DNA from 3 places in the Faecalibacterium sp. An58 genome. Region 3 is predicted to be linked to each of the others. Evidence: predicted binding sites of a transcription regulator. Region 3 holds the regulator's gene; each other region holds the start of a gene.
The links. The regulator HrcA, encoded in region 3, represses chaperone genes, less so after heat shock. The targets are predictions, from matches to a motif close to TGTTAGCACTCNNNNNNNNNGAGTGCTAACA.

Region 1 (4,158 bases), on a different contig from region 3:
CGCCAGGGCAAAGTGCGCTCCATCGACGTTGTCAACGAGCTGGGCTTCACCAAAGCCAGCGTCAGCATCGCCATGAAGAAGCTGCGGGAAAACGGCTACATCGCGGTGGACGGCGAGGGCAATCTCAGCCTGCTGCCCCCTGGCCGGGAGATCGCGGAGCGGATCTACAGCCGCCACCGCCTGCTGACCCATTTCTTCATCCAGCTGGGCGTGGACGAAAAGACCGCCGCTGCCGATGCCTGCAAGGCTGAGCACATCCTCAGCGAGGTCACACTGGAGAAGATCCGCGAGTGCGCGCTGCTGACCGACGCCGAGAACTCCTGTAAAGACGCGGACAAGACCGACAGCTGAGCCTGCCGCAGAAAAAAGCCGCCGCCCCATGCATCACGGGGCGGCGGCCTTTTTGTCGTGCCGCAGGAGCGGCGCGTTTGCGTTCAGAAGATCATGCCGGGGGCAGACTTACTTTGCCTTGGGGCCGGCGTTGGCGATCTCGGCGGCCATGTGGGGATACTTCTTGGCGAAGTTGTCCTCGAACATCTTGGCCAGCTTGTTGGCCTGCTGGTCATAGGCGGCCTTGTCAGCCCACATGCCGCGGGCATCCAGCATCTCGTCGGGCACGCCGGGGCAGCTGGTGGGATAGTCCACGTTGAAGACGTCGTGGTGCTTGAACTCCACGCTGTCAAAGCTGCCGTTCAGAGCGGCGGTGACCATGGCGCGGGTGTAGCTCAGCTTCATGCGCTTGGCGCCGTCGGCTGCGCTGCCGCCGGCCCAGCCGGTGTTAACCAGGTAGACCTTGGTGCCGTACTGGTCCAGCTTCTCACCCAGCATCTTGGCGTACACCTGGGGATCCATGGGCATGAAGGGCTCGCCGAACAGGGTGGAGAAGGTGGGCTGGGGCTCGGTGATGCCGCGCTCGGTGCCGGCCAGCTTGGAAGTGAAGCCGGTGACGAAGTGGTACATGGCGGCTTCCTTGCTCAGACGGCTGATGGGAGGCAGGACGCCGAATGCGTCGGCGGTCAGGAAGATGACCACCTTGGGGATGCCGCCCTCGCCGGGGATCTGGGCGTTGGAGATATAGTCCACGGGGTAGCCCACGCGGGTGTTCTCGGTCAGGCTGTCGTCGTCAAAGTCCAGCTCGCGGGTCTCGGGGTCCATGACCACGTTCTCCACCAGGGAGCCGAACTTGATGGCGCGGAAGATGTCGGGCTCGTTCTCTTCCTTCAGGTTGATGCACTTGGCGTAGCAGCCGCCCTCGAAGTTGAAGATGCCGTCGGGACTCCAGCCGTGCTCGTCGTCGCCGATCAGCTTGCGGCCGGGGTCGGCGGACAGGGTGGTCTTGCCGGTGCCGGACAGGCCGAAGAAGACGGCGGTCTCATGGGTCTCGGGGTCCATGTTGGCCGAGCAGTGCATGGGCAGCACGTTCTCCTTGGTCATGACGTAGTTCATGGTGGAGAAGACGCTCTTCTTGATCTCGCCGCTGTACTGGCTGCCTGCAATGACGATCAGGTGTGCCTCGTAGTCGATCATGATGGCGGCCTCGCTGTTGACGCCGTCCACCTCGGGATCGCACTTGAAGCCGGGTGCCACCAGCATGGTGTAGTCAGGCTCGCCGTAGTTGGCCAGCTGCTCTGCGGTGGGGCGGATCAGCAGCTGATGGATGAACATATTCTGGCTGGCCAGCTCGTTGATGACCCGGAACTTCTTGGTGTACTTGGGATCTGCGCCGGCGTAGCCGTCAAAAATGAAGACCTCGCGGCCCTGCAAATAAGCTGCCACCTTGCCCTTGATGGCGTCGAACTTCTCGCGGCTGATGGGGCGGTTCACCTTGCCCCAGGCGATGTCGTCGTGCACGCCTTCGGTGTCCACGATGAACTTGTCGTTGGGCGAACGGCCGGTGTACTTGCCGGTGGTGACCACCAGCGCGCCGGTCTTGCTCAGGGCGCCCTCACCGCGGCGCAGCGCAGCCTCGGTCAGCTGGGCCGGGGTCAGGTTGCGGTAGACAGCCTTGGGCCCGATGATGCCATATTTTTCAATGCCGTAGGTTTCCATAGCTAACATCCCTCCGTTGGTAAATTCTGAGCAAATGGGCCCCGCGCAAAGACGGTGCCCATTCGCTACTAGTGCAGTATGATTATACCACATATCCCTTGGATATGACAAGGGCGGCGGCTCCTTTTTGGATGCAGCGACAACAAAAGCTCCTCAAAAAGCCCAAAAATTGACACCCGCCCGTCCTTCCCGGCGCGTAAATTTTTTGTGAACAGCCCCCTTTCGCCCCTCTCCCCTCTTGACAGAAGACCGCCCTGCGAGTATACTTTTAGCAGTCGAAAGACTAGAGTGCTAAAAAGCCTGTGCAGAGCAGGCGGGAGGCATACCATGACAAGACAGATCAAGATATTGGATGTGCATTCAGGCCAGGCCGGGGTTTGTGTCGGCGCGGCCCGGCCGTGCTAGCAGTCGGACGTTGCAAGTGACGAGCTGACGCGCCGGCCAGGGCCGGCCGCATCCCCGGGCCTTTGGGCGCCGGAGAATGGAGGGAAAGCATATGAACACCAATCAATATACCCAAAAGACCGTCGAGGCCATCCAGGCCGCCCAGCAGCTGGCAGTGGAGTACCAGCACAATGCTCTGGAGCCGGAACACCTGCTGCTGGCGCTGGCCAGCCAGGAAAACGGGCTGATCCCCCAGCTGCTGCAAAAAATGAATGTGGACGCGGGCAGCTTTGCCGCCGCCGTGTCCGAGAAGCTGGCCGGCCTGCCCCGGGTGTCCGGTTCGGGCCGGGACCCCGACAAGATCTATATCTCCCAGGCCGCCGACAAGGTGATGAACGCCGCCGCCCGGGAGGCCAAGGCCATGAAGGACGAGTTCATCAGCGTGGAGCACCTGATGCTGGGCCTGCTGAGCGAGACCAACGCCAACACGGCAGGGCTGTTCCGGGCCTTCGGCATCACCAAGGACGGCTTCCTCAAGGTCCTCAGCTCGGTGCGCGGCAACCAGCGCGTGACCACCGATAACCCCGAGGAGACCTACAACGCCCTGCAGAAGTACGGCCAGGACCTGGTGGATCTGGCCCGCAAACAGAAGCTGGACCCGGTGATCGGCCGGGACCAGGAGATCCGCAACGTGGTGCGGATCCTCTCCCGCAAGACCAAGAACAACCCCTGCCTGATCGGTGAGCCCGGCGTGGGCAAGACCGCCATCGCGGAGGGTCTGGCCCAGCGGATCGTCCGGGGGGACGTACCCGAAAACCTGAAAGACCGCACCATTTTCAGCCTGGACATGGGGGCCCTGGTGGCCGGCGCCAAGTACCGGGGCGAATTTGAAGAGCGGCTCAAGAGCGTGCTGAACGAGGTCAAAAAGAGCGAGGGCAAGATCATCCTCTTTATCGATGAGCTGCACACCATCGTGGGCGCCGGCAAGACCGACGGCGCCATGGATGCGGGCAACCTGCTCAAGCCCATGCTGGCCCGGGGCGAGCTGCACTGCATCGGCGCCACCACCCTGGACGAATACCGCCAGTACATCGAGAAGGACCCCGCCCTGGAGCGGCGGTTCCAGCCGGTGCAGGTGGATGAGCCCACGGTGGAGGACACCATCTCGATCCTGCGCGGCCTGAAAGAGCGGTATGAGGTCTTCCACGGGGTCAAGATCAACGACAGCGCCCTGATCGCCGCCGCCACCCTGTCCAACCGGTATATCACCGACCGGTTTCTGCCCGACAAGGCCATCGACCTGGTGGATGAAGCCTGCGCCATGATCAAGACCGAGATGGAGAGCATGCCCAGCGAGATGGACGACATGGCCCACAAGATCACCCAGCTGCAGATCGAGCAGGTCAGCCTGAAAAAGGAGACGGACGCGCTGAGCCAGAGCCGCCTGAAGGACATCGAAAAAGAGCTGGCCGAGCTGCAGGATAAGTTCAAGCAGATGAAGGCCCAGTGGGAGAACGAGAAGAACGCCATCAGCAAGGTGCAGTCCCTGCGGGAGCAGATCGAGCAGACAGGCGCCGCCATCGAGAAGGCCCAGCGGGAATACGACCTGAACAAGGCCGCCGAGCTGAAATACGGCCGGCTGCCCGAGCTGCAGAAACAGCTGGCCGCCGAGGAGAAACTGGCCGCCGAAAAGAAGGAGGCCAGCCTGCTGCGGGACCGTGTCAC
Region 2 (4,158 bases), on a different contig from region 3:
CAGTTCCTCGGCGGGGAAGTCGGTCATATAAACGGACACCTTGCCGCTCTCCAGGGCCTCCAGCAGGGCGGCGTTGTTCACCAGCTCGCCCCGGGCGTAGTTGAGCAGCTTGACGCCGTCCTTGCACAGGGTCAGGGTCTGGGCGTTGATGGTGTCCCGTGTGGTGGGCAGATAGGGCACATGGATGGTCAGATAGTCGCACAGGGGCAACATATCGTTCAGGTTGACGCAGTGGTGCACCTGGCTGCTGAGGTTCCAGGCGGCGTCGATGGAAATATAGGGGTCGTAGCCGTAGACGTCCATCCCCAGGGACAGGGCGCAGTTGGCCACCCGGGAACCGATGGCGCCCAGACCGATGACGCCCAGGGTCTTGCCCGCGATCTCATTGCCCACAAATTGCTTTTTGCCTTTTTCCACATCCTTTTTCAGGTTGGGGTCGCCGGCCAGGCCCTGCGCCCAGCCGGAGGCCGCGGGCACGTTGCGGCTGCCTGCGATCAGCATCCCCACCACCAGCTCGGCCACGGCGTTGGCGTTGGCGCCGGGGGTGTTGAACACCACGATGCCCTGCTCGCTGCACCGGTCCAGGGGGATGTTGTTCACCCCGGCCCCGGCCCGGGCGATGGCCAGCAGATTGGGTTTGAACTCAGTGTTCAGCAGGTCGGCGCTGCGCACCAGGATGCCGTCGGGGGCGTCGGTGTCCACCGCCACCTCAAACAGGTTTTTGGGCAGCTTTGCCAGCCCCACCGGGCTGATGGCGTTGAGTGTCTGAATGGTAAACATTTCCTGTCCCTCCTGTGCTCAAGCGTTGGCCTTGCGGAACGCTTCCATGAATTCCACCAGCTTGTCGATGCCGGCAGGGGGCATGGCGTTGTAGATGGAAGCCCGCATACCGCCCACCAGGCGATGGCCCTTCAGATTGACCAGGCCGGCCTCGGCGGCTTGGGCGCAGAACTTTTTGTCGGTGTCGGGGTCGGGGCTGGTGAAGGTGACGTTCATGGTGCTGCGGTAGCGGTGCTCCACCGGGTTGCGGTAGAAGTCCTGGCTGTCCAGATAGTCATACAGCACCTTGGCCTTGGCCTCGTTGATCTGCTGCATGGCCGCAAGGCCGCCCACCTCGTGCTCGAGGTAATCCAGCACCAGGCCGGTCATATAGATGCACCAGCAGGGCGGGGTGTTGTACATGCTGTCCTTGTTGATGAGGGTGGTGTAGTTCATCATGGTGGGGACGGTGTCGGCGGCGTGGCCCAGCAGATCCTCCCGGATGATGGCGATGGCCATGCCGGCGGGGGCCACGTTTTTCTGCACGCCGAAGTAGATGCAGCCGTACCGGGTGACATCCACCGGGCGGGACAGGATCATCGAGCTCATGTCGGCCACCAGGGGGATGCCGTCCACCTGGGGCAGCTCCACATACTGGGTGCCGAAGATGGTGTTGTTCTGGCAGATGTGGATGTAGCTGGCATCGGCGTCATAGGGGATGGCGCTGACGTCGGGGATGTAGGTGAAGTTTTTGTCCTTGCTGGAGGCCACCACGTTCACCTGTCCGAACTTGGCGGCCTCTTTGGCGGCCAGGTTGGAGAAGTTGCCGGTGACGATGTAGTCGGCCTTGCCGGTGGTCATGAAGTTGAGGGGCACCATGGCGAACTGCTGGGTGGCGCCGCCCTGGAAGAAGCCGACCTTGTAGTTGTCGGGGATCTGCATCAGCCGGCGCAGGGAGGCCTCGGTGTCCTGGATGATCTGCTCGAACCACTTGCTGCGGTGGCTCATCTCCATGACGCTCTGGCCGCTGCCGTGGTAGTCCAGAAGCTCCGCCTGGGCTTTCCTGAGGACCGGCTCGGGCAGCATGCTGGGACCGGCGCTGAAATTGTAAACTCGTGCCATAGTACATTCCTCCGTCCTATCCAAACCCGCCGGTGTCCGGCGGAACAGATGCGATCGACATAAAACAGTATAAAGGTTTTGCGGCGGCAAAAACAAGAGCTCTTTTGCACAAAAAGGCCGGCACAAAGGGGCTGTGATGGCGCAGAACACACAAATGTACGTCATGCAAATACAATATCTAATGCAAATGTAAAAGATAAGCGAAAAACGGGAAGAAAACAGGAGAATGCGCCCTTGTGCGCCGGGCCGGAAGCTGGTATAATGGATAAAACCAAGACAAATGTATAAGAAAAAGAAAGGAGAGCGGGCGTATGTACGGGATCCCGCAGCGATGCAGACCCCTGTCCGGGGCGGAGGAACAGGTGCTGCTGGCGCTTTGGCAGGCGTCGCCCCCGGCCACACGGCAGCAGATCGGCCGGCAGCTGGAGAGCCGGGGCTGGGCCGACGGCACCCTGCTGAGTTTTTTGAGCAGACTGGAGGCCAAGGGCTGGGTGCAGGTGACAAAGGAGTCGAACCGCAATGTCTACACCCCCACCGTCACGCGGCGGGCCTATGGGGTCTATTGTATGCGGGAGCGGCTGGACACCCTGTTTGGCGGGGATCTGGCAGCGGCGGTGCGGGCGCTGGTCAGCGAGTGCGGGGCGACCCCCGGCCAGCTGGAGCAGGCTGCCGCCGTACTGGAGGAAAAGCGGGCCGAGGCGGAGGAGTACGACAGCTACGACGCCTTTTTCTGAGTGCGGACGCAACTTGTGGACAGAGATATGGATTTTTGAAACTGCGATGCTACGTTTGAAAACGCGGAAAATTGCATGAAAGATGGACAGAGTGTGATAGAAAAATTAATTTTAGCACTCTGTGCTTGACAGTGCTAAAAGTTGGTGCTATACTAAAGCCGTGCTCAGGAGAAAGGGCGATGGGATGTAAAAAGCATCCGGGCCCTTCCACACCGGCGGTAAAGTATCGGCCCGCAAGGGCAGCGATTGGAGGTTTGACTTATGCTTCTGCCTGCTGTTTTTCATGAGAATCTGTTCGATGATTGGTTTGATCCGTTCTTTGAGGATATGGATCGGGAGCTGGACCGCGGGTCCCGCCAGGTTTTTGGTAAGCGCGGCGCGAACATGATGAAGACCGACGTCAAGGATACCGGCACCACCTATGAAGTGGCCGTCGATCTGCCGGGCTGCAAGAAAGAGGACGTCCAGATGGAGCTGAACAACGGCTATCTGACCATCCAGGCGGTCCGTTCGCACAGCAACGAGGAGAAAGACAAGCAAGGCCGCTATGTGCGCCGTGAGAGCTTCTCCGGTACCTGCGCCCGCAGTTTCTACGTCGGTGAGGACGTCAAGAAAGAGGACGTCCGCGCCAAATTTGAGGATGGTGTGCTGAAGATCACCCTGCCTCATCCCCAGACCGAGAAAGAACTGCCTGCCGCCAACACCAATCTCATTGAGATCGAGTAACGGCGGCTGCGCCCCCAAAAGCGCGTCTTAAATGGATGCCCCCGGGAGACGAAAAGCCTCCCGGGGGCATTTTGTGTTTTGCAGATCCGGTCGATGAGCGCTGGCTGAATGCTGCAAACATTGGCAATAGAACTGTACAGCGCTTGAAAATCGGAAAGGCTGCATGAAATATGAACAATTGTTTAATTTTAGCACTCTATACTTGACAGTGCTAAAAGTTGGTGTTATACTAAAGCCGTGCTCAGGAGGAAAGGGCAGCGGGGCGCAGCAGTCCCGCAGAGGTCCGCCGGCCTGGGCAGCTGAAATGGATTGACCGGCCCTGCAAGGGGCTGTGATTGGAGGTTTTGATGTATGTTGCTGCCTGCTGTTTTTCATGAGAATTTGTTCGATGACTGGTTCGACCCGTTCTTTGAAGGGCTGGACCGTGAGCTGAACCGCGAGACCCGCAACACCTTTGGCAAGCGCGCGGCCAACATGATGAAGACCGACGTCAAGGAAGTCGAGGGCGGCTACGAGATGGATGTAGACCTGCCGGGCTGCAAGAAAGAGGATGTCCAGATGCAGCTGCAGGACGGTTACCTGACCATCCAGGCGGTCCGCAGCCACACCAACGATGAGAGCCGGAACGGCCGCTATGTCCGCCGTGAGACTTTCTCGGGCACCTGCGCCCGCAGCTTCTATGTGGGCGAAGCGGTCAAGAAGGAGGATATCCACGCCAAGTTTGAGGACGGTGTGCTGAAGATCACCCTGCCCCGCGCCGAGGTCAGGAAGGAACTGCCCAAAGTGAATCCCAACCTCATCGACATTGAGTAAAGTC
Region 3 (4,158 bases):
GATCCAGCAGCTGCCCAGCCCAAGGCTGGCGGCGGCGTTCATCAGATTGCCCATCACCAGGCTGCCGTCCTGCTGGGCGGTGGGGCGGTGGGCGTCGGCGATCACCAGCAGATAGGTGGGCGCCCCATACATGGGGTCGCCGGTGGAGCCCATGACGGCGGCGTTCATGGCAGACAATTTGGCGCGGGTGGCCTCATCCTGGATGACAACGATCCTGGGGCTCTGCAGCCCTTTGGCGGTGGGGGCATAGGTGCCCGCCTCCAGCACGGCGTCCAGTTCCTCCTCCGTGATCTGCTTGGGCAGGTAGGCGCGGCAGCTGCGGCGGTTCTTCAAAGTTTCAAGGGTTTCATTGGTCATGGTACAGGCCCTCCTTTGGTCTTGGAATGCGGGGCAAAACCGCCCCGGCACGTCCAGTATACCGCACAAACGGGCAGAACGCAAATCAAAAAGGAGCCGGGCTGCTCGAGGTGCAGCGGCTCCTTTGCTTTTGAGCCATGATGCCATGGCAAATGGGTCACTCGGCTTTCTTGCCGCGGCGGCTGGCCGTGTCCTGAAAGCGGAAATATTCCGGATGATAATGGGAGACGGTGTATTCAAACAGGATGCCGTCGGCATTGAACGCCTGGTTGGTCAGCACGGCCAGGCAGTCAAAGCCGCCCATGTCCAGGTACAGCCGGTCGGCAGGGGTGGCCCGCTCCACCGTGATGGTCCGCTTGCTGGTCATGATCTGAATGCCCAGCTCCTTTTCCAGATAGGCATAGATGGACTGTTCGGCCGCCTCCGGGGTCAGGGTCTTGACCACCGACCGGAGAAAGTAGCTCACATCCAGGATCAAAGCCCGGCCCTCCACCACCCGGACCCGTTCCACATGGTAGACGTCCACTCCAGGCGGGAAGCCGCTGGCCGCAGCCAGGGCGCTGTCGGTCTGGGTCATGGAGAAGTGCACCACCCGCGTCTGGTAATGGGTCCGGCAGCGCGCCGCCGTCTCATGGAAGCTCTCCATGCGGCCCAAGGTGAAGGGGGCCCGGGCTGCAGGGCGGTAGAGTACACGCACCCCCTTGCCCTGGATGGCCTGGACATAGCCCCCCTCGATCAGCCCGGCCAGGGCCCGGCGCACCGTGTTGCGGGAGCAGCCGTACACCGACACCAGGGTGTTCTCGGAGGGCACAAGGGACTGGTAGGGATAGTCCCCCTGCTCGATCTTGTTTTTAAGGTCACGATAGATATCACCGAATTTGGAACGGGGCATAAAGGCCTTCCTCTCTGCCGCCTGCCTGGGCCCCCGGCGGTGCGGTATGGTTTCAAACTGGGACCGGCGGGGTTGTTCAAAAAGCGGATGAGGCGGGAAACGTCCGCTGTTTTTACTGTTACAAGTTTACAGCAAAAACTTGCAAAAATCAACCCGCAAATTTGTGCGGCCTGACAAAAAGTGAGAAAAAATCCCGAAAACTTTATTTTTAGTATTGACTTGTGTGCACAGGTGTGCTATTGTTTAAAGTAGTATGCTTGTATGAACAAGGATACTTTTTCCTCCTGTTTTGACGCCAGGACGCCCGTTTTGCGCGGCTCCCGCCATCGGTGACACAGTTACGGAACGAGCGGGCCCTTTCCGGTTATACTGTAACCGTAAACAAGACGCCGCGCCATACGCGCTGAGATACTGGGAGGTAGAAGGAAATGTCTGTTGTTACCATCAACAAAGAGAATTTTAACACCGAAGTGCTTCAGAGTGACAAGACCGTCCTGCTGGACTTCTGGGCAAGCTGGTGCGGCCCCTGCCGCATGCTTTCCCCCGTCGTGGACCAGGTGGCCGAGGAACGCCCCGACGTCAAAGTCGGCAAGGTGAACGTGGATGAGCAGCCCGAGCTGGCAGCCCAGTTCGGCGTCATGAGCATCCCCGCTTTGCTGGTGTTCAAGAACGGCAAGCTGGTCAACCAGTCGGTGGGCAGCCGGCCCAAAGCGGGCGTCCTGGCTCTGCTGGACGTATAAGACGTATAAAAGATACCAAAAGACCTTTGCACCATTTAAAGCGCCCTGCGAAAGCAGGGCGCTTTTCGGTTCTGCCGGGTATAAATCCCCTTTTCTTACAGATACTATCCATCACAGGCCCTATAAAAAGGAAAGTGAGGAAAACAACATGAAAGCAACCGGCATTGTCCGCCGCATCGACGAGCTGGGACGGGTGGTGATCCCCAAGGAGATCCGCCGCACCCAGCGCATCCGCCGGGGAGACCCCCTGGAGATCTTCACCACCGGCGATGGGGAAGTCATCTTTAAAAAGTACTCTCCCATCGGGGAGCTGCACAGCACCGCCAGCCAATACACCGATGTGCTGAACAAATGCTTTGCCATGACCGCCTTTGTCTCGGACCGGGACCACATCATCGCGGTCAGCGGCACCGGCCGGCGGGAGATCGCGGACCGCAGCGTCAGCCAGCCCCTGGAAAAGCTGATGGAGAGCCGCAAGCCCTATCTGAACGAGGGCAGCCCGGAACAGGCCGTCCTGCCCTGTGAGGGTTCGGATCGGGCCATCCTGTGCGCCTGGCCCATTGTGGCGGCGGGGGACGTCACCGGCGCCGTCGGCCTGCTGACCGAAGACCGCAGTGAAAAGCCCGACGCCGCCCACCAGAAGGCGGTGTCGGTGGCGGCGGCTTTTCTGGCCAAACAGATGGAGGAGTGAACCCGACAGCGTGCCGGGCTGCGGGCCTTTGGGCCTGCGGCCCGTTTTTTGCGCCTTGGGTCAAAAGGCGGAGATTATGACAGAATTGAAAACTTTTTTGCCATCCCCTTGACAGCGCGCCTGTTTTGCATATAATAAACTTAGCACTCAGAGATAAAGAGTGCTAAGACATCCACAAACAAACGGACACAGGACAGGGAGGCGGGACAGCATGGCAATGGATGAGCGCAAGCAGCGGGTGCTGCGGGCAATCGTATCCCTCTACAGCGTAGAGGGGGAGCCAGTGGGCAGCAGCGTCCTTGCCAACTACTTTGATATGGCGGTATCCAGCGCAACGCTGCGCAATGAAATGGCCGCCCTGACACGGCTCGGCCTGTTGGAGCAGCCCCACACCAGCGCGGGCCGGGTGCCCAGCGCCAAGGGTTACCGCTATTATATCGACCACCTTCTGGATGACAGCCAGCCTCTGGACCGTGTGACCCGGGCCCGGGTGGACAGCGTGTTCGCCAGTCTGGACCACGAACCGGACCGTCTGGCGCAGGGCTCCGTCAAGGCGCTGGCCCAGATGAGCGGCTACACCGCGGCGGTCAGCACGCCCTGTGCCGACGACCTGTGCATCGCCCACTTTGAGGTGGTGCAGGTAGGCCGCAGCGCCGCCGCCGTCCTGGCGGTGACCACCGCCGGCTATGTGCGCACCCGGGTGGCCCGGGTGCGGGAGGGCCTGACCCGGGAGAACGCCGCGCAGCTGGCGTCCCTGCTCAACCACAGCCTGACCTTTGTGGCGGCGGTGGACCTGACCCAGCGGAGGCTGGCCGAGCTGTGCAGCCAGATCAGCCCCACCCTGGTGCCGGTGGTCAGCGCAGCGGCCGCCATCCTGGAGGAATCCGCCACGCCCAGGGTCTACCTGGGCGGCGAGCCCTTCCTGCTGGACTGGCCCCAGCTGCAGGGCGGGGTGCAGCAGATCCTCACGCTGCTCAACGACGAGGCCGCAGCGGCCCGGCTGATCACAGCTCCCGCCGAAGGCACCAGCGTCCTGCTGGGAGAGGATATGGACCCCCGGATCCCCGGTCTTTCGGTGGTCAGCTGCCGGTATCTGGCCGGGGGCGGGCTGTTCGGTTCGGTGGCCCTGGTGGGTCCCACCCGGATGCCCTTCAGCAAAGTGATCCCCCTGCTGGAAGCCTTCGCCGACGAGCTGGGCGAGGGGATGGCAGGCAAACGCAAAGAAGCACCACAGGCCGCCGTGCCCCGGCGGACCCGTCATATATAAGGAGGAGCGCAGATGAGCGAAGAAACCAAAAAGGCCCCCGAGGCCGGGGCCCCCGAACAGGCGCCTGACACCGGCGTAAAGGAGGAAGCAACCCAGCAGGCCGCTTCTCCCGAGACCGGGACGGCCGATCCGGCCGGCGCCCCCAAGGAGGAGCCCAAAGAGGACGCCAAGAAAAAGGACGGATGGTTCAACAAAAAGAGCCGGGAGCTGG

Region 1: the regulator HrcA is predicted to act here: its motif matches at 2,316-2,346, upstream of clpB (ATP-dependent chaperone ClpB).
Region 2: the regulator HrcA is predicted to act here: its motif matches at 2,725-2,755, upstream of B5G12_RS05770 (Hsp20/alpha crystallin family protein).

What each region holds. Positions count from the first base shown of each region.
Region 1 is NZ_NFHX01000017.1:7,733-11,890, forward strand. It holds gene B5G12_RS10070 (metal-dependent transcriptional regulator) at 1-351, shown strand, start outside; gene pckA (phosphoenolpyruvate carboxykinase (ATP)) at 460-2,049, opposite strand; gene clpB (ATP-dependent chaperone ClpB) at 2,546-4,158, shown strand, end outside.
Region 2 is NZ_NFHX01000005.1:39,825-43,982, reverse strand. It holds gene B5G12_RS05785 (phosphoglycerate dehydrogenase) at 1-780, opposite strand, end outside; gene serC (3-phosphoserine/phosphohydroxythreonine transaminase) at 799-1,881, opposite strand; gene B5G12_RS05775 (BlaI/MecI/CopY family transcriptional regulator) at 2,193-2,615, shown strand; gene B5G12_RS05770 (Hsp20/alpha crystallin family protein) at 2,877-3,341, shown strand; gene B5G12_RS05765 (Hsp20/alpha crystallin family protein) at 3,693-4,154, shown strand.
Region 3 is NZ_NFHX01000013.1:21,953-26,110, forward strand. It holds gene B5G12_RS09075 (nitroreductase family protein) at 1-357, opposite strand, end outside; gene B5G12_RS09080 (UTRA domain-containing protein) at 515-1,249, opposite strand; gene trxA (thioredoxin) at 1,678-1,989, shown strand; gene B5G12_RS09090 (stage V sporulation T C-terminal domain-containing protein) at 2,138-2,680, shown strand; gene hrcA (heat-inducible transcriptional repressor HrcA) at 2,892-3,947, shown strand; gene B5G12_RS09100 (nucleotide exchange factor GrpE) at 3,960-4,158, shown strand, end outside.